Regions from separate parts of the Micrococcus sp. R8502A1 genome, predicted to be linked through region 3. Evidence: predicted binding sites of a transcription regulator. Region 3 holds the regulator's gene; each other region holds the start of a gene.
The links. The regulator LexA, encoded in region 3, represses DNA repair genes until DNA is damaged. The targets are predictions, from matches to a motif close to TCGAACANNTGTTCGA.
Positions count from the first base shown of each region.

Region 1: the regulator LexA is predicted to act here: its motif matches at 7,832-7,847, upstream of FLM69_RS01570 (DUF6504 family protein).
Region 2: the regulator LexA is predicted to act here: its motif matches at 7,276-7,291, upstream of recA (recombinase RecA).

Region 1 covers NZ_VIGS01000004.1:19,573-29,979, reverse strand. Annotated here, with positions in the region: gene FLM69_RS01620 (lipoate--protein ligase family protein) at 1-573, shown strand, start outside; gene FLM69_RS01615 (uridine kinase) at 605-1,225, opposite strand; gene FLM69_RS01610 (MBL fold metallo-hydrolase) at 1,258-1,914, opposite strand; gene FLM69_RS01605 (S-(hydroxymethyl)mycothiol dehydrogenase) at 1,914-3,008, opposite strand; gene FLM69_RS01600 (hypothetical protein) at 3,214-3,471, shown strand; gene FLM69_RS01595 (SOS response-associated peptidase) at 3,473-4,294, shown strand; gene FLM69_RS11480 (hypothetical protein) at 4,535-5,749, shown strand; gene FLM69_RS01580 (PKD domain-containing protein) at 5,818-6,288, opposite strand; gene FLM69_RS01575 (DUF6318 family protein) at 6,783-7,502, opposite strand; gene FLM69_RS01570 (DUF6504 family protein) at 7,978-8,304, shown strand; gene FLM69_RS01565 (DNA polymerase III subunit alpha) at 8,301-10,407, shown strand, end outside.
Region 2 covers NZ_VIGS01000013.1:35,459-45,865, forward strand. Annotated here, with positions in the region: gene FLM69_RS04340 (ribonuclease J) at 1-708, shown strand, start outside; gene FLM69_RS04345 (DNA translocase FtsK) at 763-3,909, shown strand; gene FLM69_RS04350 (CDP-alcohol phosphatidyltransferase family protein) at 3,906-4,520, shown strand; gene FLM69_RS04355 (CinA family protein) at 4,531-5,052, shown strand; gene FLM69_RS04360 (hypothetical protein) at 5,133-6,416, shown strand; gene FLM69_RS04365 (helix-turn-helix domain-containing protein) at 6,524-6,925, shown strand; gene FLM69_RS04370 (DUF3046 domain-containing protein) at 7,024-7,242, shown strand; gene recA (recombinase RecA) at 7,454-8,518, shown strand; gene FLM69_RS04380 (regulatory protein RecX) at 8,515-9,522, shown strand; gene miaB (tRNA (N6-isopentenyl adenosine(37)-C2)-methylthiotransferase MiaB) at 9,562-10,407, shown strand, end outside.
Region 3 covers NZ_VIGS01000001.1:1,731-12,137, forward strand. Annotated here, with positions in the region: gene hflX (GTPase HflX) at 1-234, shown strand, start outside; gene FLM69_RS00010 (ATP-dependent DNA helicase) at 231-2,330, shown strand; gene lexA (transcriptional repressor LexA) at 2,374-3,090, opposite strand; gene FLM69_RS00020 (LysM peptidoglycan-binding domain-containing protein) at 3,382-3,756, shown strand; gene FLM69_RS00025 (histidinol-phosphate transaminase) at 3,800-4,921, shown strand; gene hisB (imidazoleglycerol-phosphate dehydratase HisB) at 5,103-5,684, shown strand; gene hisH (imidazole glycerol phosphate synthase subunit HisH) at 5,684-6,343, shown strand; gene FLM69_RS11340 (hypothetical protein) at 6,343-6,501, shown strand; gene priA (bifunctional 1-(5-phosphoribosyl)-5-((5-phosphoribosylamino)methylideneamino)imidazole-4-carboxamide isomerase/phosphoribosylanthranilate isomerase PriA) at 6,534-7,319, shown strand; gene FLM69_RS00045 (SseB family protein) at 7,316-8,317, shown strand; gene FLM69_RS00050 (trypsin-like serine protease) at 8,440-9,684, shown strand; gene FLM69_RS00055 (MarR family winged helix-turn-helix transcriptional regulator) at 9,784-10,329, opposite strand; gene FLM69_RS00060 (FMN reductase) at 10,301-10,407, opposite strand, start outside.

The DNA of each region.
Region 1 (10,407 bases), on a different contig from region 3:
TTCGCGGCCGCGGCCGCGGCGGCCCGCGCCCACGGCTTCGAGCCGGCAGTGCGCCGGGCCGGCGGACGGGCGGCGGCCTACCACCACGGCTGCCTGGTGGTGGACCACCTGAGCCAGCAGGAGGACGCGGCACTCACGCAGCAGGCCCGGTTCGCCGAGTTCGCCGACCTGTTCGTGCGGGCGTTCGCGCGCGTGGACGTGCCCGCCTCCGTGGGCGAGATCCCGGGGGAGTACTGCCCGGGCGAGTTCTCCGTGCAGGGCCCTGCGCCGACATACCCGGTGAAGCTGGCCGGCTCCGCGCAGCGCGTGGTGAAGGGGGCGTTCCTGTTCTCCACCCACGTGGTGGTGTCCGACCCCGCTCCGCTGCGGGCCGTGCTCGTCGACGTCTACCGGGAGCTCGGTCTGGACATGGACCCCCGCACGGCGGGCGCGGCCGAGGACGTGCGCCCCGGGGTGAGCGTCCCCGCGTTCGCCGCGGCCCTGCGGGAGGAGTACACGGCGTGGGCGGCCGCCGCCGGGCTCGAGGTGGTAGACGAGCAGCTCGCCGTCCTCGCTGCGGGCACCTCCGGCTGAGGGCACGGGCGGCCAGACTGCGGGCGGGCCGTCAGGCCGTGAGATCCGCGATGATCTCCCGCTTGCGTCGCGGGGTGAAGCCGGCCGCCACGGCCGCCGCCCGGCGCGCCGCGTCCGTCCGGTACAGGGACCAGCCCCGCTGCACGAGGAACGGCAGCGGCTTGCGGCGTTCGGCGACATCGCGCACGAACCGGCGGGCCGCCGTCGTGGTCCGCGCCTGGTCGATGTACCAGGCCGCGTAGCCGACCCCGGCCCGGTCCAGGGCGGCGGGCATGCGCTCGGCGAAGATGCCCTCCGCCACGATCACCCCGCCCGGCTCGAGCGCGACGGTGCTGTGCCCGCGGACGGAGGACGTGGAGATGTCGTAGTCGGGCACGCGCGTGGCGCCCTCCTCGAGCAGTTCGACGACCGCGTCCACGGCCGCCTGCTCATCCCATGTTCCGGGGTGGTCCCAGTCGATCTCGCCGTAGGGGGTGCGCGGGAACACGGGGCCGGGCCCGCCCGCGGCGCCGTCGTCGGACTGCGGACGGTAGAACGCATCGAGCGAGAGGTGGGGCCGGCCGTGCCGCCGGGCCAGGTAGGACTTGCCGGAGCCCGACGCGCCGCCGAGCAGGATCACGGAGGGAGGGGGCGAGGCGGGGAGGATGGTCACGGGGGACCATTCTTCCCCACCTCGGCGCGTCCTCAGTGGCCGCGGTCGATCCACTCCTGCAGGTGCGGCTTCTCCGTGCCGATCGTGGTGGAGTCGCCGTGGCCGGTGTGGACCACGGTGGCCTCCGGCAGCGAGAGCAGGCGCTCGCGGATGGACTCGATGATCGTGTCGAAGTCCGAGTACGAGCGGCCGGTGGCGCCGGGCCCGCCCTGGAACAGGGTGTCGCCGGAGAACACGACGCCGGTCGGGGCGCCGTCGTCGCCGGCCTCGCCCAGGGCGGGGGCGTACAGGCAGACCGAGCCGGGGGAGTGGCCGGGGGTGTGCAGCACCCGCAGCTCGACGCCGGCCACGCGCAGGACGTCGCCCTCGGCGAGCGCGCCATCGGGCTCCTCGTCGGGGAAGACGTCGTCCCAGAGCATGCGGTCGGCGGGGTGGAGCAGCGCGGGGGCGTCCACCATCTGGCGGAACTCCTGGACCTGGCGGATGTGGTCGTCGTGGCCGTGGGTGAGGACGATGGCCAGCACCTGGCGGCCGTTCACCTTCTTCCAGACGGCCGAGGCATCATGGGCCGGGTCGATGACGACGCACTGCTCCGCGCCGCCGACGATCCACACGTTGTTGTCCACGTCGAACGTCTCCCCGTCCAGGGAGAACGTGCCGGAGGTGACCAGGTGATCGATGCGCGCCATCAGAGCACCACCACCGAGCGCAGGACCTCGCCGGACTTCATCGTCTCGAAGGCCTCGTTCACCTCGTCCAGGGCGATGGTCTCCGTGACGAACTCGTCCAGCGGCAGGCGGCCCAGGCGGTACTGGTCCACGAGCATCGGGAAGTCGCGCTCCGGCAGGCAGTCGCCGTACCACGAGGACTTCAGCGCGCCGCCGCGGCCGAAGACCTCCAGCAGGGGCAGCTTCAGCTCCATGCCGGGGGTGGGCACGCCCACCAGGACGACGCGGCCGGCCAGGTCCCGGGCGTAGAACGCCTGCTCGTAGGTCTCCGGGCGGCCGACCGCCTCGATGACCACGTCGGCGCCGAAGCCGCCGGTCGCCGCGCGGATGGCCTCCACGGGGTCCTCGTCCTTCGAGTTCACGGTGTGGGTGGCGCCGAGCTCCTCGGCCTTCGCGAGCTTCTTGGCGTCGATGTCCACCGCGATGATCGTGGTGGCGCCGGCGAGCTTCGCCCCGGCGATCGCGGCCACGCCGACGCCGCCGCAGCCGATCACGGCCACGGACTCGCCGAGCTTGACCTCGCCGGTGTTGATGGCCGCGCCGATGCCGGCCATGATCCCGCAGCCGAGCAGGCCGACCGCGGCCTGTTCCTTGGGAGTGTCGACGCCGTCGACCTGGGTGCACTGCTTGGCGTGGACGAGCGTCTTGTCCGCGAACGCCCCGATGCCCAGGGCCGGGGACAGCTCCGTGCCGTCCTCGAGGGTCATCTTCTGGGTCGCGTTGTGGGTGTTGAAGCAGTACTTCGGCTCGCCCTTCCGGCACGCGCGGCACTCGCCGCACACGGCGCGCCAGTTGAGGATCACGGTGTCGCCGACCTTGAGGTGGTCGACGCCCTCGCCGATCGCGGAGACCACACCCGTGGCCTCGTGGCCGAGCAGGTACGGGTACTCGTCCCCGATCCCGCCCTGCTGGTAGTGCAGATCCGTGTGGCAGACGCCGCAGGTCTTGATGTCGACGACGGCCTCGCCGGGTCCCGGATCGGGGATGACGATGGTCTCGACGGTGACGGGGGCGTCCTTCGCCATGGCGACGACGCCGCGGACCTTCTGGGACACGTTGTTCCTCCTGGTGGTGGGGTTCTGCCCGATGCCGCGCATGCGTGGGGCGGCGCGGCGTGCGGGCTCGTTCTGCCCATCCCATCACAGGACCCTGTGCGACGCATCGGTGAGCGGCCGGGGGGCCTGGTGTGTGGCGTCACCACGACGGCCGGGGGAGACTGCAACCGGACCCGCAACATCGATGCGAACGGAGGGGCGAACCGTGGCACGACATGGCAGAGACGAGGACGAGGCGTCCGAGGCTCCGGAGGCTCCAGCCGGGGCTCCGGCCGGTGCCGGCACGCTCGCTCAGTGGCGCATCCCGCTGGTGGGGCTGCTGATCGGCGTCGGCCTGGGAGTGGTGTTCGGACTGGGCACCGAGAGTCCCTGGGGCAATGTGCTCGGCTGCGCGATGATGGGCTTCGCCCTCGGCATCGCGTGGATGTATGTCGAGCGTGGCCGGGACGGGAGGGACCGCTGACGTGTGCGGCCGCTACGTGATGGCCCGCGCCACGAGCGACCTGGTGGCCCTGGGCGATGCCGAGACGAATGAGGAGCTGGTGCTCCGCCAGAGCTGGAACGTGGCGCCGACAGCCGAGGTGCCGATCCTCGTGGCGCACGCGGATGGCGTTGGCGTCGGAGTGACCCGGCGGATCCACGTGGCACGCTGGGGCCTGGTGCCGCCGTGGGCGAAGGAGCTGTCCGTGGGGTCCCGTGCGTTCAACGCGCGCTCGGAGACCGTGGCCTCCAAGACGACGTTCCGGGCCGCCGTCCGCGCCCGCCGCTGCGCCGTGCCGGCGGAGGGCTACTACGAGTGGAAGACGCCGGAGCCTGGCGCCAAGGGTCCCGACGGGCGGGCCGCGAAGAAGCAGCCCTACTACGTGCACCCGGCCGGGGCCGGGGACGGCGAGGGGCCGGTCATCTGGTTCGCCGGCCTGTACGAGTGGTGGCAGGACCCCGAGGCCAAGGCCGCGGGGGAGGACGCCTGGGTCCTCTCGACGACGGTCCTCACCATGGCCGCGCCCGACGCGGACGACGACGAGCCGGTGCTCGCCGCGCTCGGCCAGCTGCACGACCGGCTACCCGTGCCCATGGGCGCCGAGACGATGGACCGGTGGCTCGCTCCGGACACGCTCGGGTCCGCCGAAGAAGCCGACGCCCTCGTGGGCCAGGTGTGCGCCGGCGCGTACGACGTCGCGGCGGGCTGGTCGCTGCGGCCCGTGGGGGGCGCCGTGGGGAACGTCCGGAACAACGGGCCGGAGCTGATCCAGGAGATGAGAGAGCAGCAGGGCACGCTGCTCTGAGAGACGGGGCGACGACGGTGATCGGCCCGTGAGACGCGGGAGCGCGGTGCCGCGGCATCGTGACCGGATCGAGACGGATCCGAGACCGTTCTGAACTCCCCCTGAGAATGGGCTCTGCGTAGCGTGGGTGTCACCGGGCCGGTATGAGCGCCGCATCTTTTGGAGGGGTGCCACGGTGAGGCCGGTGAACCGCAGTCCGTCACCCGAGCCCGCGTGGCCATTCACCAGGAGCGTCCTGCCATGATGTCGTCCCCGTCCTCGTTCAAGGTGTCCACCCGCCCGTTCGTCCCGACCACCCGCCCCGCCCGTCTCGCCGCCGCCGCGATCCTGACCGTGAGTCTCTTCGCCGGGGCCGCGCCCGCCGTCGCCGTGGAAGAGGCGGGACCCACCGTCTCCGAGGGGGTGTGTGACTGCGCGTGGGGCCCGGAGCCGGCGCCCGGCCCGGGCTTCGAGCTGCCTGACCTGGCCTCCCGCTGGACTCCCGAGCAGGGCATCCGTTCCGGCACGTTCCGCCAGATGGTGCCGGGCCTCGTCGTCATGGAGGGCTTCTTCGACCTGCGTCAGGACCAGATCGCGCTCACCGTCGCCCCGTACAGCATGGAGACCGGCCACGGTGACCAGGTGGCCGTCCCGTTGGTGTACGACGACGTCTACTCAGACCTCGGTGCGGTGCGCGTGGCGGATGCGCGGGCGCTGCTCGGCGAGGCCGGAGACGGTCATCTCCTGTTCACCCTGTCCGTGGACGGTACCCCGGTGGCCGCCGCCCTCTATGACGAGGCCGCCGGCACTCCGGAGGGCGACATAGGCCCTTCTGCCGGGCTCGTCTTCGCGTGGGGCGAGCACAGCCTGGCCGACCCCGTGTTCGGGGACTACCCCGAGCGGTTCCTCACGCTGCAGCACGCCGAGCCGGGCGTGCTGCTGCCGTTCCGGTCCGAAGGCCTGGGCGACGACGCGGCGGTCGCGGAACTCTCGTGGGGTCCGCGCTGGGGTGCCCTCTGGCGCGACACCACGTTGGACTTCTTCACCGGGTTTCACTACCTCGCCGACGCGACATACCCGACCGACGATCGCCTCGTCCTCGACTGGTCGCTGGACGGGGTGACTAAGAGTGAGGACGTCATCATCACCCAGGACGCGGAGCGGTCCGACGTCTTCGCGCTCGTCGAGTTGCTCGCGGACGGGCAGAAGCCCCGGGCCCTGAACGTGCCGGCGGAGGAGGACGCCCCGTCTCCCGGTGAGGCGGACCCGGTGCCGCCCGCCGAGCAGGAGCCCGTCGACACTCCGGCCCCCGTGGCCGGGGAGGAACCGGGGGAGGGAACGGGCGGGGAGGAGGCCCACACGACCCCGGACACGGTCGAGACCGGGCGTGAAGTTCCGGCGGGCGCGCTCGGAGCGCTCGCGGCCCTCGGCGCGGGACTCGTGCTCATGGCCCGGGGGCGGGTGCGCCAGGTCTGACACACCCGGCCGACGAGTGGGCCGCGGGGCGGTGGACGGGAGACCGTCGGCCGCCCCGCGGTCTGTGCTCAGCCGGCCGGAGCGGATTCGATGGGGCCGGTGCAGCCCCAGGCTGAGGAGTCGACGCTGCAGTCATCGGCGACATTGCGGGTGATGGTGCGCCAGATGTTCGCGGTGACAGGGGCCGAGTCGAGGCTGATGGTGCCCGGGATGAGCACCCACTCGCCCCCGGCCTCCCGGTATTCGCCGATGTACACGGTGGTGAGGCGGACCGTGTACTGCCCGGTGTCCTCGTACACGTGGCTCGTGGGGGTGGGGACGTTGAACTCCGGCTGGCTCTGGCCTGCGACCGAGGTGGTCTTGGTGGGGGACCCGTCCCCGTAATCCCAGTGGAAGCTCACCGGCGTGGCGCGGAGTTCGACCTCGACCCCGTTGAGGGTGGTGACGAGCGTGCGCGTCTCGGCGTCTGCGTAGAAGTTGGTCTCCGCATTGCGGATCCCGCGTCCGCCGTTGTCCGACCGGATCTCAGGCTCCAGCACGAGGAGCGTGCGGACCTCGTCGATGGAGACGGGCGGGGCGCCGTCTGCTGCTGGGGCTGGCGAACCCGCAGTAACGCATTCCGGCCGGCTGTAATAGGGATCCCTATCTGGGCGAGTTGTGTCGACGAACTGCTCACGTACCCATGCCCCTTCTGGGCAAAAGGCCTCGGTCTGTTCGCGACACGTCCCAAAATCGGAATTATTCTCTTGATTCGGAAAACAGGCGTCTACAGTGCGCTGCTCGATTGCCGGCTTTTCTCTGGCTCTTGGAGCGGCAACTTCTGATACCGGTTCGGAGGCCGGCTGAGGGGGCTGTGTTCGCGACTGTTTCTTGCACTGCGTTCGAATCCTAAATTCGACGTCTTCTCGCTTGCCACTAATGGGAACATCGGTGCAGGGCTTCGCGCGCTGTGCGTGTGCCGATGGCGCTTGAATCAGCGTTAGGGCAATGCAAGCAGTTACTATCGCAATCAAAATACGCGGGATGGAAGGCATTATTGAGCATCCTGGTGATTTTGCATCTCATCGATCACCCAGTGGCCCTTGGAGGGTTCGTAGACTACGTCGGCCAGCCAGGTCTCGTCGTGAGTTTCCACCCCACTGGCAGAGTCGTCTCTAACGCCCTGCGAGTCGAAGACCTCTACAGCGGATGCGTCACGAACAAGAGTAGCGGTGTAGCCAAACTCTGACGGGGTGAGAGTCAACGATTTGATCGAGGTGCGCTCTCCCGTCGACCAGCCACCTTCTTTGTAGTGTTGGGCAGTTGAGTCGGATACGGCTTGGCAAAGCTCGCAGTATTCGCTGTATGTCGAATCAAAATCAGCAGTTTCTCCGGTCTGGTCAGTGTAGTAAATGGCCTCCCAGAAATAGCGAATCGCCGCCTCGGCGCCCTCCTTGGTCTCTTCCTTCATGGCGGCGGGCATCTCCGGCTTGGGCACGTTCTGAGCGGGGCCGTCGGCAGACGCGGGCATGTATTCGCCGGACCCGCTCGTCGTGGCCGCGGGGGATGAGCTGACGCCTGCGGTCTCGCTCGTGCTCGCGGGCGCGGACGTCTCGACGGCGGGCTTGGCGGACGAGGGCGACGTCGTCGACGACTCGGCGGGCTCGGACTGTCCGCCGCAGGCGGTCAGCGCGAGCGCCAAGGCCACGCTGAGCGTGCCGGCCTGGGCGAATCGGTGGCGGCGCAGGGCGCGCCCGGGTGCGGTGAGAGACATTTCCCCTCCAACTGGACGTCCGTCGTGTGTCCGCGCCTCCCGCGCTGATCCCGCAGCGCGGTGCCCGTGGCATGCGAGGCCCGGTTGGTTCGGAGTATACGCAGACGGATTGTGGTCCTGCTCGCATTGTCCACAGGGCCGTGCCGACGCACTTCTTCCGGCCCAAGAGACGATTTTCTCGTGCATGTGCGCCCCAGGGTCGGATTCGAGGTCCCCCGCCAGGACTCGGCCAGCCGGTCTCACGAAAAGGGCGTTCCCGGCCTCGCTCGTCTCGGGGCGATGCGTCCTTAACGTGTCCGGCGGCCACCCTACGTTCGCCTCCATCGCATTCGAACACATATTCGAGTACGATCGGGGGTGCGGCCCCACCTTCCCACTTCTTCCCCGCGTCCGGTCCGCCGGACGGGCCGCGCTCCCATCGCCCGACGGCATCCCGTCGTCGGTCCGGTCAGCAGTGCACAGGGAGAGAAGCAGAATGGGAGTCCTCACACAGTCGGTGGCGGTGGAGTGCGGGGCAGACGGTACCCCGCAGGGGCTGCGCTGGAACGGGCGGGACTACGTCCTCGCAGAGCGCCCCGTGCGCTGGTTCGAGCGGCGCCGCTGGTGGGCGGAGGAGGTCCGCGCGGAGAAGGGCCGCGGCGCCGGTCTCGTCGACCACGAGATGTGGCGGCTGCAGGTCCGCCTGGCCCGGGCCGGCGCCGCGCCCCTGCAGACCCTCGACGTCGCCCACCACCTGGACTCCGGCCGGTGGCGGCTCGTGCGCGTCCACGAGCACGCCCAGGACCTGAGGCGGTCGGCATGAGCCAGGCCGCCGCGGCCGGACGCACCGCCGCCCCCTTCGCCCACCTGCACGTCGCCTCCGCGTTCAGTGCCCATTACGGGGTCAGCTGGCCCGAGGACCTCGTGGCCGCCGCCGCGGCCGCGGACATGGACCTGCTGGCCTGCACCGACCGGGACGGGCTCTACGGCATGGCCAAACACGTGGGCGCCTGCCTGCGCCACGGCATCACCCCGATCGTGGGCGTGGACCTGGCCGTCCGGTGGAGCGAGGACGAGGACGCCGGCCGCGTGGTCGTGCTCGCCCGAGGAGGCTGTCATGGCTCCGGCTACCGCTCCCTGTGTGAGCTCGTCTCCGCCGCCCACGCCCGCACCACCGGGGGAGCGGCGGGCGGCAGCCCGTGGGCCAGCGTCGCCGAGCTCGCCGCCGCGGCGGCCGGCCGGGTCCCCACCGCCGCCAACCGGGACAACCCGCCCACCCCCGAGCTGTTCGTCCTCCTCGGCCCGGACTCGGACGTCGGCCGCCACCTGGCCCGCCGCCGGTACGCGGCCGGCCTCGCCGCCCTGCGCCGCTGGAAGGCGGCCCTGCCCGCAGGCAGCCCCCACGCCGACGTCGTCACCCACCTCTCCGCCCCCGGCCACCGCCTCGACACCGGGCACGCCGTGAAGACCCTCCGCGCCGCCCGCCAGGCCCGCATCCCCGCCGTCCTGACCAACGCCGTGCGCTACGCGGCCCCGGACGGTGCCGCCACCGCGGACGTCCTCGACGCCGTCCGCGCCCTCAGCTCCCTCGACGCCCTCCACGACCTGCAGCCCAACGGGCAGGGCTGGCTCAAGTCCACCGCCGCCATGCACCGCATCGCCCACGAGGTCGCCTCCGCCGCCGACGACCGCCCCGCCCCCCTGCTCGAGGCCACCCGCCGCCTCGCCGAGGCCTGCGCACTCGACCCCGAGACCGACCTCGGCTGGGGCGTGCCTCGCGTCCCCGAGGCCGCCGTCATCGGCATCGACGGCCCCCCGGAGCACGTGCTGCGCGAGCGCACCCGCACCGGCCTCCTCGCCCGCTACCCCCACCTCCACACCGGAGGAGGCCTCCCCGGCACCAGCCAGGCGGCCCGAGACCTGCAGGACCGCGCCGAACACGAGCTCGGCATCATCACCCGACTCGGCTTCTCCTCCTACTTCCTCACCGTGGCCGCCGTCGTCGACCTCATCGAGGGCATGGGCATCCGCGTGGCCGCCCGCGGCTCCGGCGCCTCCTCCCTCGTCAACCACGCCCTGCGCATCTCCCATGTCGACCCCATGGCCAACGGCCTGATCATGGAGCGCTTCCTCTCCACCGACCGCTCCACCCTCCCGGACATCGACATCGACGTGGAGTCCGCCCGCCGCCACGAGATCTACCACGCCGTCGTCGAACGCTTCGGCGCCGAGCGCACCACCCTCATGAGCATGCAGAACGCCTACCGGGCCCGCGGCGCCGTCCGCGACGCCGGCCTCGCCCTCGGCATGCCCGAACCCGAGGTGGACGCCATCGCCAAGCAGCTCTGGCGCTTCTCCGCCTCGAACTTCCGCGAAGCCCTCCAGCGCATGCCCGAACTCGGCGGCCTCTCCCGCCGCATCGAGTCCGGCCGCGCCGAGGGCGACCGCCAGCTGGACTTGCTCGTCGACCTCACCGAACGCCTCGACCGCCTGCCCCGCCACATCTCCATGCACCCCTGCGGCGTCATCCTCGGCGACGCCACCCTGCTGCACCGCACCCCCGTCCAGCCCTCCGGCATGGGCCTGCCCATGAGCCAGTTCGACAAGCACGACATGGACCCCATGGGCTTCCTCAAGCTCGACATCCTCGGCGTGCGCATGCAGTCCGCCATCGCCTACACGATCGCCGAGGTCGAACGCACCACGGGCGAGCGCATCGACCTCGAACAGGTGCCCCTCGACGACGACGCCACCTACGCGATGATCCGCACCACCCACACCCTCGGCTGCTTCCAGATCGAGTCCCCGGGCCAGCGCGAACTCGTCGGCAAACTCGCCCCCCGCGAGTTCAACGACCTCACCGTGGACATCTCCCTCTTCCGCCCCGGCCCCATGCAGTCCGACATGGTCCGACCCTTCCTCGAAC
Region 2 (10,407 bases), on a different contig from region 3:
GTGCAGCTGGAGGAGGGCGACCTCGTCGTGCTGGCCTCCTCCCTGATCCCGGGCAACGAGAACTCCGTGTTCCGCGTGATCAACGGGCTCATGAAGCTCGGCGCGACCGTGGTGCACAAGGGCATGGCCAAGGTGCACGTCTCCGGCCACGCCTCCGAGGGCGAGCTGCTGTACTGCTACAACATCGTCGAGCCCGAGTTCGTGATGCCGGTGCACGGCGAGACCCGCCACCTGATCGCCAACGGCCGGATCGCGGAGAAGACCGGCGTGCCGGCCGAGAACGTCATCCTGGCCGGCAACGGCACCGTGGTGGACATGACCGACGGCCTCGTGAAGGTCGTCGGCGAGGTGGAGTGCGGCTACGTGTACGTGGACGGCTCCTCCGTGGGCGAGATCTCCGACTCGGACCTCAAGGACCGCCGTGTCCTGGGCGAGGAGGGCTTCCTCTCGATCATCACCGTGGTCAACCGGCAGACCGGCACGATCGTGTCCGGCCCGGACGTCCACGCCCGCGGCGTCGCCGAGGACGAGAAGGTGTTCGACGAGATCAAGCCGAAGATCGTCCGGGCGCTCGAGGAGGCCGTGCAGTCCAGCAAGGACCACACCGCCCACCAGCTCCAGCAGGTGGTCCGCCGGACCGTCGGCACGTGGGTCAACCGCAAGCTGCGCCGCCGCCCGATGATCATCCCGGTGGTCCTGGAGGCCTGACCCCTCCGGGTCGCCATGCCTGCCGTGTCCGCGGTTCGCGGTAGTTTGGTGGGCATGGCGACCCGTACTTCCCCCACGCGTTCGTCGTCCTCCTCCTCCGCCACGTCCCGTTCCGGCTCCGCCGGACGCCGAGGCTCCGGACGGAAGGGGTCGACCGCGACCGTCCCCGAGGCCGACCGGCCCGCCGCGCCCCTGCGCGCCCTGCACACCCTGTGGATGGGGTTGGCCACACCGGTCGGCGCGGGCTTCCGCAAGCTCGGCCCGGACGTGCGCATCGACCGTGAGGAACGCCGTGACGGCACCGGCCTGCTCCTGCTGCTGCTCGCCGCGCTGATCGCGGCCGTGGAGTGGTGGGGCCTGCGCGGCACCGCCGTCGGCCGCGTGGTGCACGGGGTGGTGGGCGGCACCGTCGGGTGGTTCGCCCTCCTGGTGCCGATCGCCCTGCTCGTCGTGGCCGTGCGCTGCTTCCGCCACGCCACGGACCATCGCGCCAACGGGCGCATCATCATCGGCCTGCTCATGGCCACGGTCGCCGGCTCCGGCATCGCCCACCTCGTGGGCGGCGTGCCCTCGGCCGCCGAGGCCTTCGAGGACATGCTCGGCGCCGGGGGCATGGTCGGCTACCTGGCGACGGCGCCGCTGGCCTCCCTGTTGACACCCGTGCCCGTCTGGGTCCTCATGATCCTGCTGGCCTTCTTCTCGGTGCTCGTGCTCACCGCGACGCCCGTCGGCTCGATCCCGCAGCGGATCGCGGGCGGCTACGACTGGCTCACGGGCCAGGACCCCGAGGGTGCCTCCGAGCAGCGGGCCGCCCGCCGTGCCGAGCGGCGCCGGGCCCGGGAGGAGCGCCGCGAGGCCGAGGACCTCGCCACCCCGCTCTCCGTGGATGCGGAGACCGGGCGCACCCACCCGGACCACGACCAGTCCTACCTGGACGGCCCGGCCGCCGGCGCCCACGCCGCCGGGGCCTCCCGCCCCGGCCTGTTCGCGCGCCTGTTCGGCGGGCGCCGGGCACGCGAGGAGCAGGCCGCCGACGCCGCCCCGGAGCACACCGCCAGCACCGCCTACGACTCCCCGGTGATCCACGAGGCCGAGCCCGGCTCCCACGCCGCCCCCGAGGCCGAGACCACCCAGGTCCTGCCCCGGCCCGCCCCCCGCCGGGCCGCTCGCGGGGAGCAGGGCGTGTTCGACGCCGAGCAGGCCGCCGCGGACGCGCGGGACGCGGGCCGGGACGCCTCGGACGACTTCGACCCGTGGGTGGACGAGGACGACGCGCCCGAGCACGCGGACGCCGAGCCGCAGCCGCCCGCCGGAGTGCGCCGACCCACGGCCGCGGACCGTGCCCTCGAGCAGGTCCGCGAACACGCCCGCGCCCAGCGCGAGGCCGCCGCCCCGGCCGCCGCAGCCCCGGAGGAGGACGCGGGGGAGGACACCCCGTTCGCCCTGGACGACGCCCCACGTCAGGGCTCCGGGGCCGCCGTGCCGTCGTCGTCCTCCGCCGTGCCCGCCAGCACCCCCGCACCGGTGCCGCCGGTGACCGCCGAGCCGGCCCGCGGCACCCAGTCCGAGCTGGGCGGGGACGTGTCCTACACGCTGCCGCAGTCTGCCCTGCTCCCCGCCGGGCCCCAGCCGAAGGAGCGCTCCGAGGCCAACGACCGGGTCGTCGCCGCGCTGACCACCACGTTCACCGAGTTCAAGGTGGACGCCCAGGTCACCGGGTTCTCCCGCGGGCCGACGGTGACGCGCTACGAGGTCGAGGTCGCCCCCGGCACCAAGGTGGAGAAGGTGACGGCGCTGGAGAGGAACATCGCGTACGCGGTGGCCTCCTCGGACGTGCGGATCCTCAGCCCCATCCCGGGCAAGCGCGCGATCGGCATCGAGATCCCCAACACGGACAAGGAGGTCGTGGCCCTCGGTGACGTCCTGCGCTCGCAGGCCGCCCAGCGCACCGACCACCCGATGGTGATGGGCGTCGGCAAGGACGTGGAGGGCGGCTACGTGGTGGCCAACCTCGCGAAGATGCCCCACATGCTCGTGGCGGGCGCCACCGGCGCCGGCAAGTCCTCGTTCGTGAACTCGATGATCACCTCGATCCTCATGCGCTCCACCCCGGACGAGGTGCGCATGGTGATGGTGGACCCCAAGCGCGTCGAGCTCACCGCGTACGAGGGCGTGCCCCATCTGGTCACCCCGATCATCACGAGCCCGAAGAAGGCGGCCGAGGCGCTGCAGTGGGTCGTCAAGGAGATGGACACCCGCTACGACGACCTCGCGGCGTTCGGCTACAAGCACGTGGACGACTTCAACAAGGCCGTCCGGGCCGGCCAGGTGAAGCTGCCGCCGGACTCCAAGCGCGTGCTGCGCCCGTACCCGTACCTGCTGGTCATCGTGGACGAGCTCGCGGACCTGATGATGGTCGCCCCGCGCGACGTCGAGGACGCGATCGTGCGCATCACCCAGCTGGCCCGCGCGGCCGGCATCCACCTCGTGCTCGCCACGCAGCGGCCGTCCGTGGACGTGGTCACGGGCCTGATCAAGGCCAACGTGCCCTCGCGCATGGCGTTCGCGACGTCGTCGGTCACGGACTCGCGCGTGGTCCTGGACCAGCCCGGCGCGGAGAAGCTGCTCGGCCAGGGCGACGCCCTGTTCCTGCCGATGGGCAAGTCCAAGCCCATGCGCGTGCAGGGGGCGTGGGTCAACGAGTCCGAGATCCACGCCGTCGTGGAGCACGTGAAGTCGCAGATGCAGGTCCAGTACCGCGAGGACGTGATCCCCGAGAAGACCGAGAAGGTCATCGACGAGGACATCGGCGACGATCTGGACCTGCTCCTGCAGGCCGTCGAACTCGTGGTCACCACGCAGTTCGGCTCCACGTCCATGCTGCAGCGCAAGCTGCGGGTGGGCTTCGCGAAGGCCGGCCGCCTCATGGACCTCATGGAGTCCCGCGGCGTCGTGGGCCCCTCCGAGGGCTCCAAGGCCCGCGACGTGCTGGTCAAGCCCGACGACCTCGCGGACGTGCTCGCCACCATCTCCGGAGACACCCCGCCCTCGGCCACCTCCGGCGACGGCGACGCCTCGGCGTCGTCCGGTCCGCGCGACCTGGTGCAGGAGGATCTGGACTCGCGCCCGGCCGCCGTGGACTGGAACGATGAGGACGACGACGAGGGATCGGAGGGCGCGTGGCAGCTGACGGGCAGATGAGCACGGCGGGTGGGGCGCAGCACGTGTCCGCCTGGAACCTGCCGAACATCCTGACCTCGGTGCGCATCCTGATGGTGCCCTTCTTCGCCTGGGCGCTGTGGGCCGGCGGGCCGTGGGGCGGCGACTCGCTCGTCGCCCGCTGGGTCGCGCTGGCGCTGTTCGCGGCGGCCATGTACACCGACAAGCTCGACGGGGACATCGCCCGCGCCCGCGGGTTGATCACCGACTTCGGCAAGATCGCGGACCCCATCGCGGACAAGCTGCTCACGGGCACGGCCCTCGTGCTGTTCTCCCTGCTGGGCGAGCTGTGGTGGTGGGTGACCATCGTGATCCTGGTGCGCGAATGGGGCATCACCCTGATGCGCTTCGTGGTGATCCGCTACGGCGTGATGCCGGCCGGCCGCGGCGGCAAGCTCAAGACCGTGCTGCAGACCGTGGGCATCGGCCTGCTGCTCCTGCCCATGGCTCCGCTCGTGGGCGGCTGGTGGCCGTGGGCCGGCTGGGCGGTCATCGGGGCCGCCACCGTGCTGACGGTGCTGACCGGTCTGGAGTACGTCAAGGACGCGTGGATCCTGCGGCGGGACGCCCTCGCCGCCCAGCGGGGGGCCTGAGGCGATGACCATGGCGGCGGCCCGGGACGTGGTGCACGCGCTCGCGGACGCGGGCCTCACGGTGGCGACGGGGGAGTCCCTCACCGCCGGCCTGCTGGCCGCGCGCCTGGCCGACGTCCCCGGGGCGTCGGCCGTGCTGCACGGGGGCGTGGTGGCCTACCAGAACGCCGTGAAGACCGGCCTGCTGGGTGTGCCGGAGGACCTGCTCGCGCGGGTCGGGGCGGTGGACGCGGACGTGGCCCGACGGATGGCCCTCGGCGCCCGGGCGGCCCTGGGCGCCGACGTCGGTGTGGCCACCACGGGCGTCGCCGGGCCCGAGCCGCACCAGGGCCAGCCGGTGGGCACCGTGTGGCTCGGCCTGGCCGTGCCCGACGCGGACGCGAGCGCGCTGGACGTGTTCGGCGGCGAGCGCGACGGCGCGGCCACCGCGATCCTCCTCCGGCTCGACGGCGACCGGGCCGCGATCCGGGAGGCCACCGTCGCCGCGGCGCTGCAGGCCCTGACGCGCCTGCTCGCCGGCCGCGGCCACTGAGGCTGCATGGGGGCGCCGACCGACCCGCCTCGGCGCCCCGTCCCTGGTGCCGGCCCGCCCCGCCGCGTAGGTTCGGCGCGATGGAGACCGCATCGCCTCCCACCCCGCCCGAGCATGCGCCGCAGGACGGCGACGACGCCCCGGGCCCCCGCGTCATCGGCCTCGTGGCCGACCCGGGCACCCCGTGGGCCCTCGTGCGCCGCATCGCCGGGGATGTCGAGGACCGGCTCGACGACCGCCTGCCGCAGCCCGGCGGCTGGCGGGTCGAGACACGGCAGGAGTCGCTGCCGGTCGGTGCGACCGGGGGCATGGTCCTGGAGGAGCCGGTCCGCTCACTCGCGAACGGGCGGGGATGGGACACGGTGGTCGCCGTCGTCGACCTGCCCCGGTTCGACGACCGGCGCGGCGTGGTGGCGGACGTCGTGCCGCAGCTGCGGGTCGGCGTCGTGTGCGTACCGGCGCTGGGGGTCATCACCCCGGCCCGCCGGCTGCGGGAGACGGTGCTGCGGATCGTCGAGCACATCGACACCGCCCCGCACGTGGACCCGCCGGACGGGGAGCTGGACGTGCAGTCCTCCGACGAGTCCGGCGAGGTGGAGGAGGACGGCGGCCGGTCCCCGACGGACGAGCCTCCCGAGCCCGACACGGCCGCGCTGCGGGGCATCGCCCCGCTGGGCGACGTCGACGCGGACGTCACCACGACCACCGGGATGGGCGGTGAGTCCCGACGCGCGTCCACGGTGTACGTGAAGGGCTGGACGGGCACGCTGCGTCTGCTGGCCGGGATGGTGATGGCCAACCGGCCGCTGCTCATGCCGCGGGATATGACGTTCACGATCGCCTCGGCCAGTGCGGCCGGTGCCTACGGCGTGTTCTTCGGCTCCATCTGGGTGCTCTCCAGCGTGATGTCCCCGGTGCGGCTCGCGGCGGTCAGCGTGCTGTCCGTGGTGCTGCTGGTGGCGTGGCTGGTCACCACGAACGGCCTGTGGACGCACGGTGCGACCCACCGGCACAGCTCGCGGCTGGACAACCTCTCCACCGTGCTCACCGTCGGTCTGGCCTGCACCGTGGTCTACGTCCTGCTCTTCGTCACGCTGCTGCTGGTCGCGCTCATGATCATCCCCGTGGAGTATCTGGAGGAGGAGCTCGACCAGCCCGGCGGCGTGGGCGACTACGTGCGGCTCGTGTGGCTCGCGGCGTCGATGGGCACGATGGCCGGGGCCGTCGGCTCGAGCCTGGACGACTCCGACCGCATCCGGAACGCCACGTACTCCCTGCGGGAACGGCATCGGCGCTCGGAGCGGCACGAGGGCGACGGGGCCGCCGAGGGCCTGACGGCGGAGGAGACCATGTGTCGGGAATGAACGCGACCCCGCCCGACGTTGAATGTAACGAGTCAAGAAGAGTGCCCCGCGGGATCAGGCCCGCGGCCCGGCGCCCTTCAGGAAAAGTCCAGGAGCAGGCGATAGACATGATGCGACATCCCGTCCATTCCCACGGAATCACGCGCTGGGTCGATGACCAGCCCCGTCCCCGCGCGGCCGCCCCCGACATCAAGGAGCGCAGCATGCCCCTCCTCCGCCACGAGATCGGCGACGTCCTGCGCGACGTCCGGCAGCTCCAGGGCCGCACCCTGCGCGAGGTCTCGCACGACGCCCGTGTCTCGCTCGGCTACCTGTCGGAGGTGGAGCGCGGCCAGAAGGAGGCCTCCTCCGAGCTGCTGGCCTCGATCTGCCAGGCGCTGGACATCCCGCTGTCCTACCTGCTGCGGGAGGTCTCGGACCGGCTCGTGGAGCAGGAGGGCATGGTCGTCCCGGACACCCTGCCGGACGACCTCACGGACCCCAGCCTGGGCTCGCTGGCCGGCCGCTGACCCCGCCACACCCACGGCGCGGGCGCCCCGTCTCGGGGCGCCCGCGCCGTCTGCGTCCCCGTCCCTGACCCCGCGACCGACCACAGAGAGGACCGCCCGTGCGCGAGAGCGAGTTCCGCCGGCTGATGGACGAGGAGTTCGGCCCCGCCCGGGCCGGCCTCGTGGCCGACTCCTTGCACCTGCCCGGCCTGGACACCACCGCGACGGCGGCGCTCGCCGCCGGCGTGGACCCGCGGCGGGTCTGGCTGGCGGTCTGCGACCTGCATGAGATCCCGCAGGAGCGGCGTCTCGGTCGGGACGTGCCGCCGAAACGCTGACGCCGCGACGCGCTGGCGGGGCACTGCCCCTGTTCGAACACGTGTTCGAAGAATGCGGTAGAGTCCTGCACAGCAGTGCGACGGGGTGATCTCGTGCACAGGCGGGGCCGGCCACGCTTATCGTGTCCGCCGCCCCCCCGTAGATTCACGGACATGACCGAGGCGGGCGCTCCAGCGTCCGCGGCAGCACCACCAGAGCTAGGGGTGAAGGATGAGCAAGGTGACGGATCGCGAGAAGGCCCTCGAGGCCGCTCTCGCCCAGATCGACAAGCAGTTCGGCAAGGGTTCCGTCATGCGGCTGGGGGACCAGACCCAGGCACCCGTCGAGGTCATCCCCACGGGCTCGGTGGCCATGGACGTGGCCCTGGGCATCGGCGGCCTGCCGCGCGGCCGCGTGGTGGAGATCTACGGCCCGGAGTCCTCGGGCAAGACCACCCTGGCCCTGCACGCGGTGGCCAACGCGCAGCGCAACGGCGGCATCGCGGCCTTCATCGACGCGGAGCACGCCCTGGACCCGGTCTACGCCCGCCAGCTCGGGGTGGACACGGACGCCCTGCTGGTCAGCCAGCCGGACACCGGCGAGCAGGCCCTGGAGATCATGGACATGCTCGTCTCCTCGGGCACCCTGGACATCGTCGTCATCGACTCCGTGGCCGCGCTGACCCCGCGCGCCGAGATCGAGGGCGAGATGGGCGACTCCCACGTCGGCCTGCAGGCCCGCCTCATGTCCCAGGCGCTGCGCAAGGTGACCGGCCGCCTGCACCAGACCAAGACCACGGCCATCTTCATCAACCAGCTGCGCGAGAAGATCGGCGTGTTCTTCGGCTCCCCGGAGACCACCACGGGCGGCAAGGCGCTCAAGTTCTATGCGTCCGTGCGCATCGACGTCCGCCGCATCGAGACCCTCAAGGAGGCCGGCAACCCCGTCGGCAACCGCACCCGCGTGAAGATCGTCAAGAACAAGATGGCCCCGCCCTTCAAGCAGGCCGAGTTCGACATCCTCTACGGGGTCGGCATCTCCCGCGAGGGCGGCCTGATCGACATGGGTGTCGAGGAGGGCATCGTCAAGAAGTCCGGCGCGTGGTTCACCTATGACGGGGACCAGCTCGGGCAGGGCAAGGAGAACGCCCGTCGCTTCCTCAAGGACAACCCGGACCTCGCCAACGAGATCGAGGAGCGCATCCTCACGAAGCTCGGCATCGGCGTGGCCCCGGAGGCCGAGGACGACGAGGCCCCGGCCCTGACCGCGGTTCCGGGGGACACCGCCGTCGGATGACCCGATCGCGCAGGAACGTCGGAGGCGGGGCCGCCCACCGGTCGGAGACGACCGGCCGGAGCGGCTCCGCCTCCGGTGCGTCCGCGTTCGACGACGCCCGGGACTCGGACGTGGGCCGGATGTGGCTCGACCTGGCCGGCGCACCGGAGCCGACGTCGTCCGACGCGGACGCCGCGCGGGACGCCGTGCCCGCGCGCGACGCCGGAACCCCCGCGGGGGACGGCTCGGATCCCGCCCCCGGCGCAGCACCGGATCTCGGGGCCCTGCTGACTCGCGCGAGCGATCTGCCCAGTCCCGCGCCCGGCGCCGGGCCCCGTGCGCTGCCCTGGTCCGGGCGCGAGGACACCCGGGCGGACATCGAGCGCCGGGGCCGGAAGCGGGCCACCACGCCCCCGCGGCGTGGCCGTCCTCGCGACGAGGGACGCCCGGCCGTGGATCCCCGCCCCGCCGTCGAGACCGACCGCCCCCGACGTCGCCCCGGCCCGGCGCCCCTGCCCACCGCACCGCGTGAGCGCGAGGAGGCCGCACGCGAGGTCGTCCTGCGCCAGCTCGCCCTGGGCCCCCGCTCCCGCGGCCAGCTCGAACGCAAGCTCGCCGAGCGCCAGGCCGAGCCCGAGCTGATCGAGCGCGTCCTCGACCGCTTCGAGGAGGTGCGCCTCGTGGATGACGCCGCCTTCGCCGAGGTCTGGGTCCGCAGCCGTCACCGAAGCAAGGGCCTGGCGCGCCGTGCCCTCGGGCACGAGCTCCAGCAGAAGGGCGTGGACCGGGAGATCGCCGCCGAGGCGCTCGAGGCCATCGACGGCGAGGACGAACGGACCGCCGCCCTCGACCTCGTGCGCCGACGGCTGCGGGGCCGCACCGTCCCCGGCGGTGCCTCGCCGGAGGCCCGGGCCGAGCGGAACAAGGTGACCCGCCGCCTCGTCGGCATGCTGGGACGCAAGGGCTACGGCGGCGGCCTCGCGTTCGCCGTCGTGAAGGAGGTCCTCGCCGAGCACGAGGAGTGAGCGGATCCGGGCCGCGCCCGGAGTTCCTAGAATGGTGCGGTGACTCTGACGGACCCCACCCCCCGCACCACCCCGCTCGCGCAGGACGGCGCCGCCGCGCGCCCGCACGAGGGTCTGACCTATGAGGTCCGTACCTTCGGCTGCCAGATGAACGTGCACGACTCCGAGCGCATCTCCGGCCTGCTCGAGTCCACCGGCTACGCCCCGGTCGCCGAGGACGCCCAGGCCGACCTCGTGGTCTTCAACACGTGCGCGGTCCGCGAGAACGCGGACAACCGCCTGTACGGCAACCTCGGCAACCTGCGTGCGGTGAAGGACGCGCACCCGGGCATGCAGATCGCCGTCGGCGGGTGCCTCGCCCAGAAGGACCAGGCCGCCATCCAGCGCAGGGCCCCGTGGGTGGACGTCGTCTTCGGCACCCACAACATCGGCTCCCTGCCCGTGCTGCTGGAGCGCTCCCGCCACAACGCCGAGGCCGAGATCGAGATCCTCGAGTCGCTCGAGGTGTTCCCCTCCACCCTGCCCACCAAGCGCGACTCCACCCACTCCGGCTGGGTGTCCATCTCCGTGGGCTGCAACAACACGTGCACGTTCTGCATCGTCCCGTCGCTGCGCGGCAAGGAGAAGGACCGCCGCCCCGGGGAGATCCTCGCCGAGGTGCAGGCGCTCGTCGACGCCGGCGCCGTCGAGGTCACGCTGCTGGGCCAGAACGTGAACACCTACGGCGTCGAGTTCGGCGACCGCGGCGCGTTCGCCAAGCTGCTGCGCGCGTGCGGGGAGATCGAGGGCCTCGAACGCGTCCGCTTCACCAGCCCCCACCCGGCCGCGTTCACGGACGACGTCATCGACGCGATGGCCGAGACCCCCAACGTCATGCCGCAGCTG
Region 3 (10,407 bases):
GAGGGCATCGACGAGCTCGAGCGCGCCATCGCGGCCACCATCCCGCGGCCGGACGTGCGGCTCGAACTGCTGATCCCGTTCACCCGGGGTGAGCTGGTCTCCCGCCTCCACTCGGCGGACGCGGAGATCCTGGCCGAGGGCTACGAGGAGGGCGGCACCCGCCTGTCCGTGCTGGTCCGTGAGGACATCGCGCCGGACTTCGCCGAGTTCGTCGTGGAGGCGGACGCGTTGTGAGCGGCGGGGCGGAGGAAGTCGGGGCGGGCGGCGCGCAGCCCCGCACGGAGCACGAGCGCGAGGCACTGCGCCTGCTGGACGCCGCGGTGCAGGCCACCGGCGGCCAGCACCGCGCGGGCCAGCGGGAGATGGTGCTGCAGGTGGCGCGCGCCCTCGAGTCGCGCCGCCACCTGCTCGTGCAGGCCGGCACCGGCACCGGCAAGTCCCTGGCCTACCTGATCCCCGCGATCCAGCACGCGATGACGCAGGAGGACCCCGTCGTCGTCGCCACGGCCACGCTCGCCCTGCAGGCCCAGATCATGAAGCGGGACGCCCCCCGGCTGGTCGAGGCGCTCAAGGACGAGCTGCCTCGCGAGCCCGTCGTCGCCCTGGTCAAGGGCCGCTCCAACTACCTCTGTCGCCACAAGGTGGACGGCGGCTACCCCGGGGATGAGGGCGAGGAGGCCCTCTTCACGGTCGCCGACGACGGCGGGGTGATCGGCTCCGCCACGGACGGCGCCGCCGGGCCCTCCTCCCTGTTGGGCAAGGAGGTCATGTACCTGCGGGCGTGGGCGGACCAGACCGAGACCGGGGACCGCGACGACCTCGAGGTCCCCGTCACCGACCGCGCGTGGCGGCAGGTCTCCGTCACCGCGGTCGACTGCCTCGGCGCGTCCCGCTGCCCCCAGGCCGAGGAGTGCTTCTCCGAGCGTGCCCGCGCGGACGCGGCGGACGCGGACGTCGTGGTCACCAACCACGCGATGCTCGCCATCAGCGCCTTCGAGGGCCTCGCGGTGCTGCCGGCGTACTCGGCCGTCGTCGTGGACGAGGCCCACGAGCTGCAGGACCGGGTGACCGGTGCGGTCACCGGGCAGCTGTCCGGGTCGATCGTGCACGGCGCGGCCACCTCGCTGCGCCGCCACACCACCGTGGCCGTGGAGGACCTGATCGAGGCCGGGGCGGCCCTGGACCGCGCGTTCACGGACACTCCGTCCGGTCTGATCGCCGCGGGCCCGGACGAGGTCCAGGAGCAGGCCCTCACCGGCGTCCTCACGGCCGCGCGCCAGTGCCTGTCCGACCTCGGCCAGGACAAGGACAAGGAGGCCGACGCCGACGGCGGACGGCAGATGGCGCGCTCGCGGATCCTCGAGGTCCTCGAGGTGGTGGAGCGCATGCTCGCGGCCCGGCCCGAGGCCGACTTCCCCGAGGTGCTGTGGGCCACCCGCCCCGGCCACTTCGAGCCCGGCGTGGGCTGGCAGCCGGGGGACGAGACCGACCCGCCCCAGCTCTACGTGGCCCCGCTCTCGGTGGCCGGCAAGCTGCGGGAGGGCCTGTTCGGCAAGGCGACGACGGTGCTCACCTCCGCCACGCTCACCGTGGGCTCGGGGGAGCGCCGGTTCGACTCGGTGGCCGGCGACGTGGGCCTGGCCGGCCCGGACGCCCCGAAGTTCGAGGCCCTCGACGTCGGCAGCCCCTTCGACTACCCGCGTCAGGGGGTGCTCTACGTGGCCCGGCACCTGCCCCGGCCCGGCCGGACGGCCTCGCCCGAGTCCCTGGATGAGCTCGAGGCGCTCCTGAGGGCGTCGCGGGGCGGGGCCCTCGGCCTGTTCTCCTCGCGCCGGGCGGCCGAGGACGCCGCCGCCGAGATGCGCCGTCGGCTCGGGCCGAAGACCACGATCCTGTGCCAGGGGGACGCGACCCTCTCCGCCCTCGTGCGCCAGTTCTCCGAGGAGCCGGACACGTCCCTGTTCGGGACCATGAGCCTGTGGCAGGGCGTGGACGTGCCGGGGAACTCGCTGCGGCTCGTGGTGATCGACCGCATCCCGTTCCCGCGGCCGGACGACCCGCTCTCCCAGGCCCGCACCCGGGACGTCGCCCGGCACGGCGGCAACGGGTTCATGCGGATCTCCGCCACGCATGCGGCCGTGCGCATGGCCCAGGGCGCCGGGCGCCTCGTGCGCTCCGTGACGGACCGCGGCGTGGTGGCCGTGCTGGACCCCCGCCTGGCCACCGAGCGGTACGGCGGCTACATCACGAGCGCCCTGCCGGACTTCTGGCGCACCACGGACCGCGACGTCGTCCGCGGGGTGCTGGCACGGCTCGCCTCGGGCGATTGACCTCGCTCGGCCTCGGGCCGTCGGCCCGGCCGGAGGGAGCGGGTCAGAGCGAACGCAGGACCGTGACGACCCGCCCCATCACGGTGGCGTGATCGCCGAGGATGGGCTCGTAGGCCGTGTTCTGGGGGAGGAGCCAGGTGTGCCCGTCGCGGCGGCGGAAGGTCTTCACGGTGGCCTCGTCGTCGAGGAGGGCCGCGACGATGTCGCCATTCTCCGCCGTGTCCTGCCGGCGCACCACCACCCAGTCGCCGTCGCAGATCGCGGCGTCCACCATCGAGTCGCCCGTGACGCGCAGCATGAACAGCTCGCCCTCGCCCGTGAGGCGTCGCGGGATCGCCATGACGTCCTCGACCTGCTGCTCGGCCAGGACGGGGCCGCCCGCCGCGATGCGGCCGACCCAGGGGACCGGCACGCTGTCCGCCTCGTCTGCGCCGGTGTGCCACGCGGGGATCGCGGAGACCCGCGACGACGGCGCAGCGGTGGGGGAGGCGGCCTCGCCCAGCGGGGTGCCGTCCACGTCGAGCAGCACCTCGAGGGCACGCGGGCGTCCGGGGTCGCGCCGGATGTAGCCGTGCCGCTCGAGACGGCCCAGCTGGTGCGTGACGGAGGAGAGCGAGGCCAGGCCCGCGGCGTCGCCGATCTCGCGCATGGAGGGCGGGTAGCCGTGGTCGGCGATCGCGTCCCGGATGGTCTGCACGATCCGCCGCTGGCGGTCGGTGAGCGGCGCGCGCGCCGCCGGCTGATCGTCGGTGGTGCTCATGGCTGCCGTCCGTTCTCCCGGGGTGATGGTGGCCGGACTCGTGTTCCGGCGTCCGGCTGCCGTCCGGACGCTTACCGTGTCCGCCCCCGCTGGTTGCCTGTGTCTTGGCGGTCCCGGGGCGTTCCGGGGCGTCCGTGCATGGCCTCGAGCCTAGAGGAGAGCCGCCTCTCCTTCAAAGATATGTTCGATCTCGTCGTGGCATGTCTCGAACACCTGTGCTAGAAAGGCATTCGAACGGATTCGAACACATGTTCGATCACCTGGAGGGCATCCGCCCCGGAGGAGGACACCATGACGCTCACCACCGCCCAGTTCGCCGGCTCGCCCGCGACGGCGCGGCCGCGTCCGGCCACCATCCGTCTGACCCGCCGCGGCCGCCTCGTGCTGCGGGGGATCCCCGTGATCGCCGCGGCCGTGGCCGCCACGCTGGCGGCCGCCTTCTTCCTGGGTGTGCTGCTGTCGCCCGCCGCGGTGTCCGCGGACACCGCGGGACCGGCCACCCAGTCCGTCACGGTCATGCCCGGGGACAGCCTGTGGACCATCGCCACCACGGTGGCGCCGGAGGCGGACGTCTACGAGGTGATCGCCACGATCGACGAGCTCAACGGGCTCGAGGGCCGGGCACCCGCCCCGGGTGAGGAGCTGTTCGTCCCGGCCATGCGGTGACGCACGGCGGGCCTCGCCCTGCACGGTTCCTAGACTGGCGGCCATGACCGACCTCAGCACTCTGCCCCTGCGCGAGAACCTCCGCGGCCTGAGCCCCTACGGCGCCCCCCAGCTGGACGTGCCGTACATGCTCAACACCAACGAGAACACGCACCCGGTGCCGGAGGAGGTCGCCGCCGCCATCGCCGAGCGGGTCGCGGCCGTCGCCGGGGGGCTGAACCGCTACCCGGACCGCGAGTTCACGGGGTTGCGCCGCGCGCTCGCCGGCTACCTCGGCCACGGCCTCACGGCGGATCACGTGTGGGCCGGCAACGGCTCCAACGAGATCCTGCAGCAGATCCTCCAGGCCTTCGGCGGCCCCGGGCGGACACTGCTGAGCTTCCTGCCCTCGTACTCGATGTACCCGCTGCTGGCCGGCGGCACGGACACCGTGTTCGTGGACGGCGGCCGCGCCGAAGACCACAGCCTCAGCGCCGAGCACGCGGCGGCCATGGTGCGGGAGCACCGTCCGCACGTCGTCTTCCTGGCCTCCCCCAACAACCCGACGGGCACCGCCCTGGACCTGGCGACCATCGAGGCCGTGTACGCCGCGCAGGCGGAGAACGAGGCTGCCGGCGGGCCCGGCGCGATGGTCGTCGTGGACGAGGCCTACGCGGAGTTCGCCCTCGCCGGCACCCGCTCCGCCCTCACGCTCCTGCCCGGCCGTGAGCGGCTGATCGTCACGCGCACCATGTCCAAGGCGTTCGCCCTGGCCGGCGCGCGCCTGGGCTACCTGGCCGCGGACCCCGCCGTCGCCGACGCCCTGCGCCTGGTGCGCCTGCCGTACCACCTCTCCGCGGTCACGCAGGCCACGGCGGAGGCCGCCCTCGATCACGTGGACGCGCTGCTGCGCACCGTGGAGGACATCAAGGCCCAGCGCGACCGCATCGTCTCCACCCTGCGCGGCCTGGGACTGAGGCCCTCGGTGTCCGACTCGAACTTCGTCTTCTTCGGTCACCTCGAGGACGCGTCCGACGTGTGGCGCCGCCTGCTCGACCGCGGCGTCCTCGTGCGGGACGTCGGCATCCCGCACCACCTGCGCGTCACCGCCGGCACCGAGGCGGAGACGACGGCGTTCCTCACCGCTCTCGCGGAGGTCCTCGGCGAGACCGGGCACCGGTCCTGAGGCGTCACCGGAGTCTCGGCGTCCGCCCGGCTCCCTAGGATAGGGACAGCGCGCGCGGCGCCCCGGCCCGCCGGCACCGGCCGCGCGCACCCGCATCCCCCCGCACCCGTCCCGGACCGGTGCGGACCCAGCCCGAGGAGGACCCGTGGCAGCCGAGTTGATCTCCGGACGCCGTGCGCGCATGACGCGCACCACGAGCGAGTCGGACGTGTACGTCGAGATGGATCTGGACGGCACCGGCCGCGCTGAAATCTCCACCACCGTGCCGTTCTACGACCACATGCTCACCGCGCTGTCCCGGCACTCCCAGATCGACCTGACGGTCCGTGCCACCGGGGACACGCACATCGACGTGCACCACACGGTCGAGGACGTCGCCATCACCCTGGGCGAGGTGCTCAAGACCGCGCTCGGGGACAAGTCCGGCATCCGCCGCTTCGGCGAGGCGTCCGTGCCGCTGGACGAGGCGCTGGCGCGCGCCGTCGTCGACGTCTCCGGCCGGCCGTACCTCGTGCACGAGGGCGAGCCCGAGGGCCAGCAGTACCACCTCATCGGCGGGCACTTCACCGGTTCCATGACCCGCCATGTGTTCGAGTCGATCACGTACCACGCGGCGATCTGCCTCCACATGGACGTCGTGCGAGGCCGGGATCCGCACCACATCGTCGAGGCGCAGTTCAAGGCCTTCGCCCGCGCCCTGCGCGCCGCCGTCGAGGACGACCCCCGCATGACCGGCGTGCCCTCCACCAAGGGCGCCCTCTGATGGCCCGCCCCACCACCGTCCCCGGCGTGCGGCCGCGCGTCGCCGTCCTGGACTACGGCTCGGGCAACGTGCACTCGGCGCTGCGTGCCGTGGAGCGGGCCGGCGCGGAGGTCGAGCTCACGCGCGATCCGCAGGCCGTGCAGGAGGCCGACGGGCTGCTCGTGCCCGGCGTCGGGGCGTACGCGTCCGTGATGCGGGCACTGACCGAGGTCGGCGGCACCCGCTGGATCGGCCGCCGCGTGGCCGGGGGCCGACCCGTCCTCGGCATCTGCGTGGGCCACCAGATCCTCTTCGACGCCGGCGTCGAGCACGGCGAGCGCACCGCAGGCATGGGGGAGTGGCCGGGTGTCGTCGCCGAGCTGCCCGCCGAGGTCCTGCCCCACATGGGCTGGAACACCGTCCGGCCGCCCGAGGGCAGCGCCCTCTTCGCGGGCATCGAGGACGAGCGGTTCTACTTCGTCCACTCCTACGGCGTGCTCGAATGGGAGTTCGACCAGACGATCTCCGCCATGCGTCCGCCCCAGGTCTCCTGGGCGCACCACGGCGCGGACTTCATCGCCGCCGTGGAGAACGGCCCCCTGTCGGCCACGCAGTTCCACCCCGAGAAGTCCGGGGACGCCGGGCTGCAGCTGCTGCGCAACTGGCTGGAGACCCTCTGATGCCCTACTGGTCCGTCCTCTACCTCGCCCTCGGCGGGCTGCTGCTCGGCGCCGCCTGGTCCATGCGCACGCAGAAGGCGCCGCTGTGGGCCATCGTGATCGTCCTCGTGCTGGCCGGCATGGCCATCGCCGCCTCCTTCCTGACCGTCGGCGCCTGACCGCGCCGGCCGCCCCACCCGAGAGGAACCCCATGACCCCGAACGCCCCCGCCCTCGAGCTGCTGCCCGCCGTCGACGTCCAGGACGGCCAGGCCGTCCGCCTCGTCCAGGGCGAGGCCGGCAGCGCCACCTCGTACGGCGACCCGGTCACCGCCGCCCTGGACTGGCAGCGCGCCGGCGCGGAGTGGATCCACCTCGTGGACCTGGACGCGGCCTTCGGTCGCGGTGACAACCGCGAGGTCATGCGCCGTGTGGTGGAGGAGATCGGCGTGAAGATCGAGCTGTCCGGCGGCATCCGCGACGACGCCTCGCTCGAGAACGCCCTCGAGATGGGTGCGGCGCGCGTGAACCTGGGCACCGCCGCCCTCGAGGACCCGGACTGGACCGCGCGCGTCATCGAGCGCTTCGGCGACCGGGTGGCCGTGGGCCTCGACGTGCGCGGCACCACGCTCGCCGCCCGCGGCTGGACCAAGGAGGGCGGCGACCTCTGGGAGGTGCTCGCCCGCCTCGAGGATGCCGGCTGCGCCCGCTACGTGGTCACCGACGTCACGAAGGACGGCACGCTCAAGGGGCCGAACACGGAGCTGCTCGCCCAGGTCTGCGCGAAGACCGCGAAGCCGGTCGTCGCCTCGGGCGGCATCTCCTCCCTCGAGGACGTTGCCGCGCTCGCGGCCATGACCGGCCAGGGCGTCGAGGGCGCGATCATGGGCAAGGCGCTGTACGCCGGCCGCTTCAGCCTGGAGCAGGCGCTGGCCGTCGCCGGCGGCGCCACGGTGGAGCAGGCGCGCTCCGAGCAGCCCGGCCCGGTCGCCCCGTGACGGGCTCGCACGACGACGGCGGCCTGGGCCGCGACGACGGGCTCGGTCCGATCGACGAGACGGTCGCGGTGCCGCATCCGGCGGCCCGGGAGCTGCCGGGGCACATCCGGGCCGCACTCGACCGCATGCGGGAGAAGACCGCGGGCGAGAACACCGCGGACACCGCGGGCGTCCCGTGGCAGGGCCGTGACCTCTCCGGCCCCGGCGTGGACGGCTCCGCGAACCCGTTGCACGTGTTCGACGAGGACGACGGCACCAGCCCGGCCGAGTGGACCGCCGTCATGGCGGCCCTGACGGACGGCTCCGCCGGTGAGCGGGAGGTGACGGAGGTGCTCGCGCGCATCCGCGTGTTCGCCGCCGTCGTGCCCACCCTTGCCGTGGACGAGGACGACGTCCACGACCACGCCGACCACACCGGTCACGAGCACGACGTCGCGGCGCACGGGGACAAGGCCGCGGACGTGGCCCTCGTGACCATGCGCGCGCCGGACGGCCGGCAGGCGCTGCCGGTGTTCACGAACGTGCCCGCGCTGACGGCGTGGAACCCGGTCGCCCGACCCGTGGCCGTGTGGCTGCCGCGTGCCTGCCTGTCCGCCGTGGACGAGGGCTGTGAGCTCGTCGTCATCGACGCCGGCGCCGAGCACACGTACGTGGTGCGACGCCCGGCCGTGTGGTCGCTCGCCCAGCAGAGGGAGTGGACCCCCGCCTATCGGGACCAGGAGATCGCGGACGAGATCGCCGAGGTCGCCGACCTGGTCCCGAACCTGCTCAACCTGGGCCTCGCACCCGGGTCGGGGGTGGCCACACACACGGGTTCCGGCGCGGTGATGAACGGAGGCGGGGCCGGGCCCGAGCTGCAGATCGTCGCGATGCCCACCCGGGACGCCGACGCGGCCGGGGTGCGCCTGATGACGGCCACGCTCAAGACCCTCCTGGCAGACCTGCCGCTGCTGGCCGAGCGGGCCGACTCCGTGGAGATCACGGTCCGCCGACCCTGATCGGTCGCCCGGCCTGTCCGGTACCGTTAAGGGGGAGGGGAGGGCCCGTGGTGGCCCCACCCCGTCCTGGAGGCCGTGCGCCGCGCGCCGGCCCCATGCCTCCCATCCTCCGAGGAGTACCCATGAGAACCAGAACCTTGACCGGCGTCGCCACCGCGGCGCTGGGCGCGGTGGTGGTGGCCGGCGCCGGCCCCGCCCTCGCGCAGACCACGCTCACCCAGGGCTCGGCGATCAGCGCGCCGGCCGGGGCGTGCAGCCTGACCATCGTCGACGAGGCCACCGCCTACACCGCTGCCCACTGTGGTGCGGGCCAATGGCAGATCGGCTCGACCGTCCGCGACGTCGACGGCACCGCGATCGGCACCGTCTCGGCACTGCCCGGCGATTCGGGCGTGGACGCGGTCCGCGTGGCCCTGGCCGACGACGTCGACGTCGTGGGCGACTGGTCCACGCGGCCGGCCTCGTCCATCGGTGTGGGCGAGACCGTCTACACCCACGGCTCGTCCGTGCCGCTGGGCGCGCCGAACACCGTGTCCCACACGCAGACCTTCGAGGCCGCCACGGTCTGCGACGACGCGTACGCGGATCAGGTTGCCCTCGACACCGCCTCGACCTACGCCGGCGACTCGGGCGGGGCCGTCTATGACGCCCAGCAGCGGGTGGTCGGGGTCATCTCGGGCATCGCCCCGGTGACCTTCGACGCCGAGGGCAACGTGGTGGGCTGCGACGCCCAGGCGATGTCCTCGATCATGGTCCCGGTCGAGTCCCTCGACGCGCTGGACGCCTCCGCGGCGCCCGCCGCCGAGACCGCCGCGGCCGCGGAGACCGCCGCGGCCGCGGAGACCGCTCCGGCCGCCGAGACCGCCCCGGCGATCGCCGACGTCGCGGGCCCCGTGGCCGACGAGGACCTGCCCACCGGCGGCGAGCCCGCCGTGGACGAGTCCGAGCTGACGGAGTTCACGCCGGCCGAGGAGGAGGCCATCGCGGCCGAGCTCAAGGCCCGCGCCGAGGCCGCCGCGGAGGAGGAGGCCGCCGAGGCGGCCCCCGCTGCTGAGACCCCGGCCGCCGAGGCCGCCGCGCCGGGCGTGACCGACGTCGTGGCCGCGCCCGCCGAGGGTGTCGCCTACGGCACCCAGGTGGTCGCGCAGACCGAACAGGGCGGCTTCGCCTCCGTCACCGTCACGGCCTATGACGCGGACGGCACCGTCCTGGGCCAGGACGGCCTGGACCTCACCGGCGAGTACCGCGCCTGGCTGCCCGTGCCGGCCGAGGTGCCCGCGGGCGGCTCCGTGGTGGTGACCGTGGTCGACGCGGCCGGCGCCGCCACGGACGCCACCGTGACCCTGGGCGGTCAGCTGGTCGGCTGATCGATTCCGCCCCCAACGGCACGACGAGGCCCGGTGATCCCGCACGGATCACCGGGCCTCGTGACGTCCCGGGGCGGCCCCGGCCAGGTGGGGACGCGGTCAGCACAGCCCCTCGAGTCGCCGCCCCAGGCGGGAGAAGATCCGGGTGAGGGACTCCGCCTCGCCCGGCGCCAGGTCGCCGAGGAAGAGCTCGTCCACCTGCCGGGCGTGCTCGATCGCAGCGCGTCGGAAGGCGGACCGGCCCTCGTCGGTGAGGACGGCCTCGAAGCCCCGCCGGTCACAGGCCACCGGGCGGCGGTCGATCAGGCCGCGGGCCACGAGCGTCTTCACCTGGTAGGTGATGCGGGACGGCGAGAAGACCATCCGGGACGCCAGCTCTCCCAGCCGGAGCCGGCCCTCGGGGGACTCGTAGAGGAGCAGCAGCAGGTTGTAGTCGGCCAGCGACATGCCGCAGTCCTGTTTCAGGCGGCGCTCCAGGACCTCCGTGAGCATCTGGGTGGCCTCGAAGTACGCGCGCCAGGCGCGCTTGGGCGGGTCCACCGGGCGGTGCGCCTCCGAGGCGGAGCCGAACCAGCCGCCGTCGGGCTCCGCCGGCGCCGCGTCCTGCGTGGCGGGCTCAGGGGCCGGGGTTGAGGAGCTGCTCAAAGGGGGTCACCTCCAGGTCGAGGTCCGCGGGCGCGGCGGCGCGTGCCCGCGGGGGGCGGTTCAGGGTGATCTCGGCCA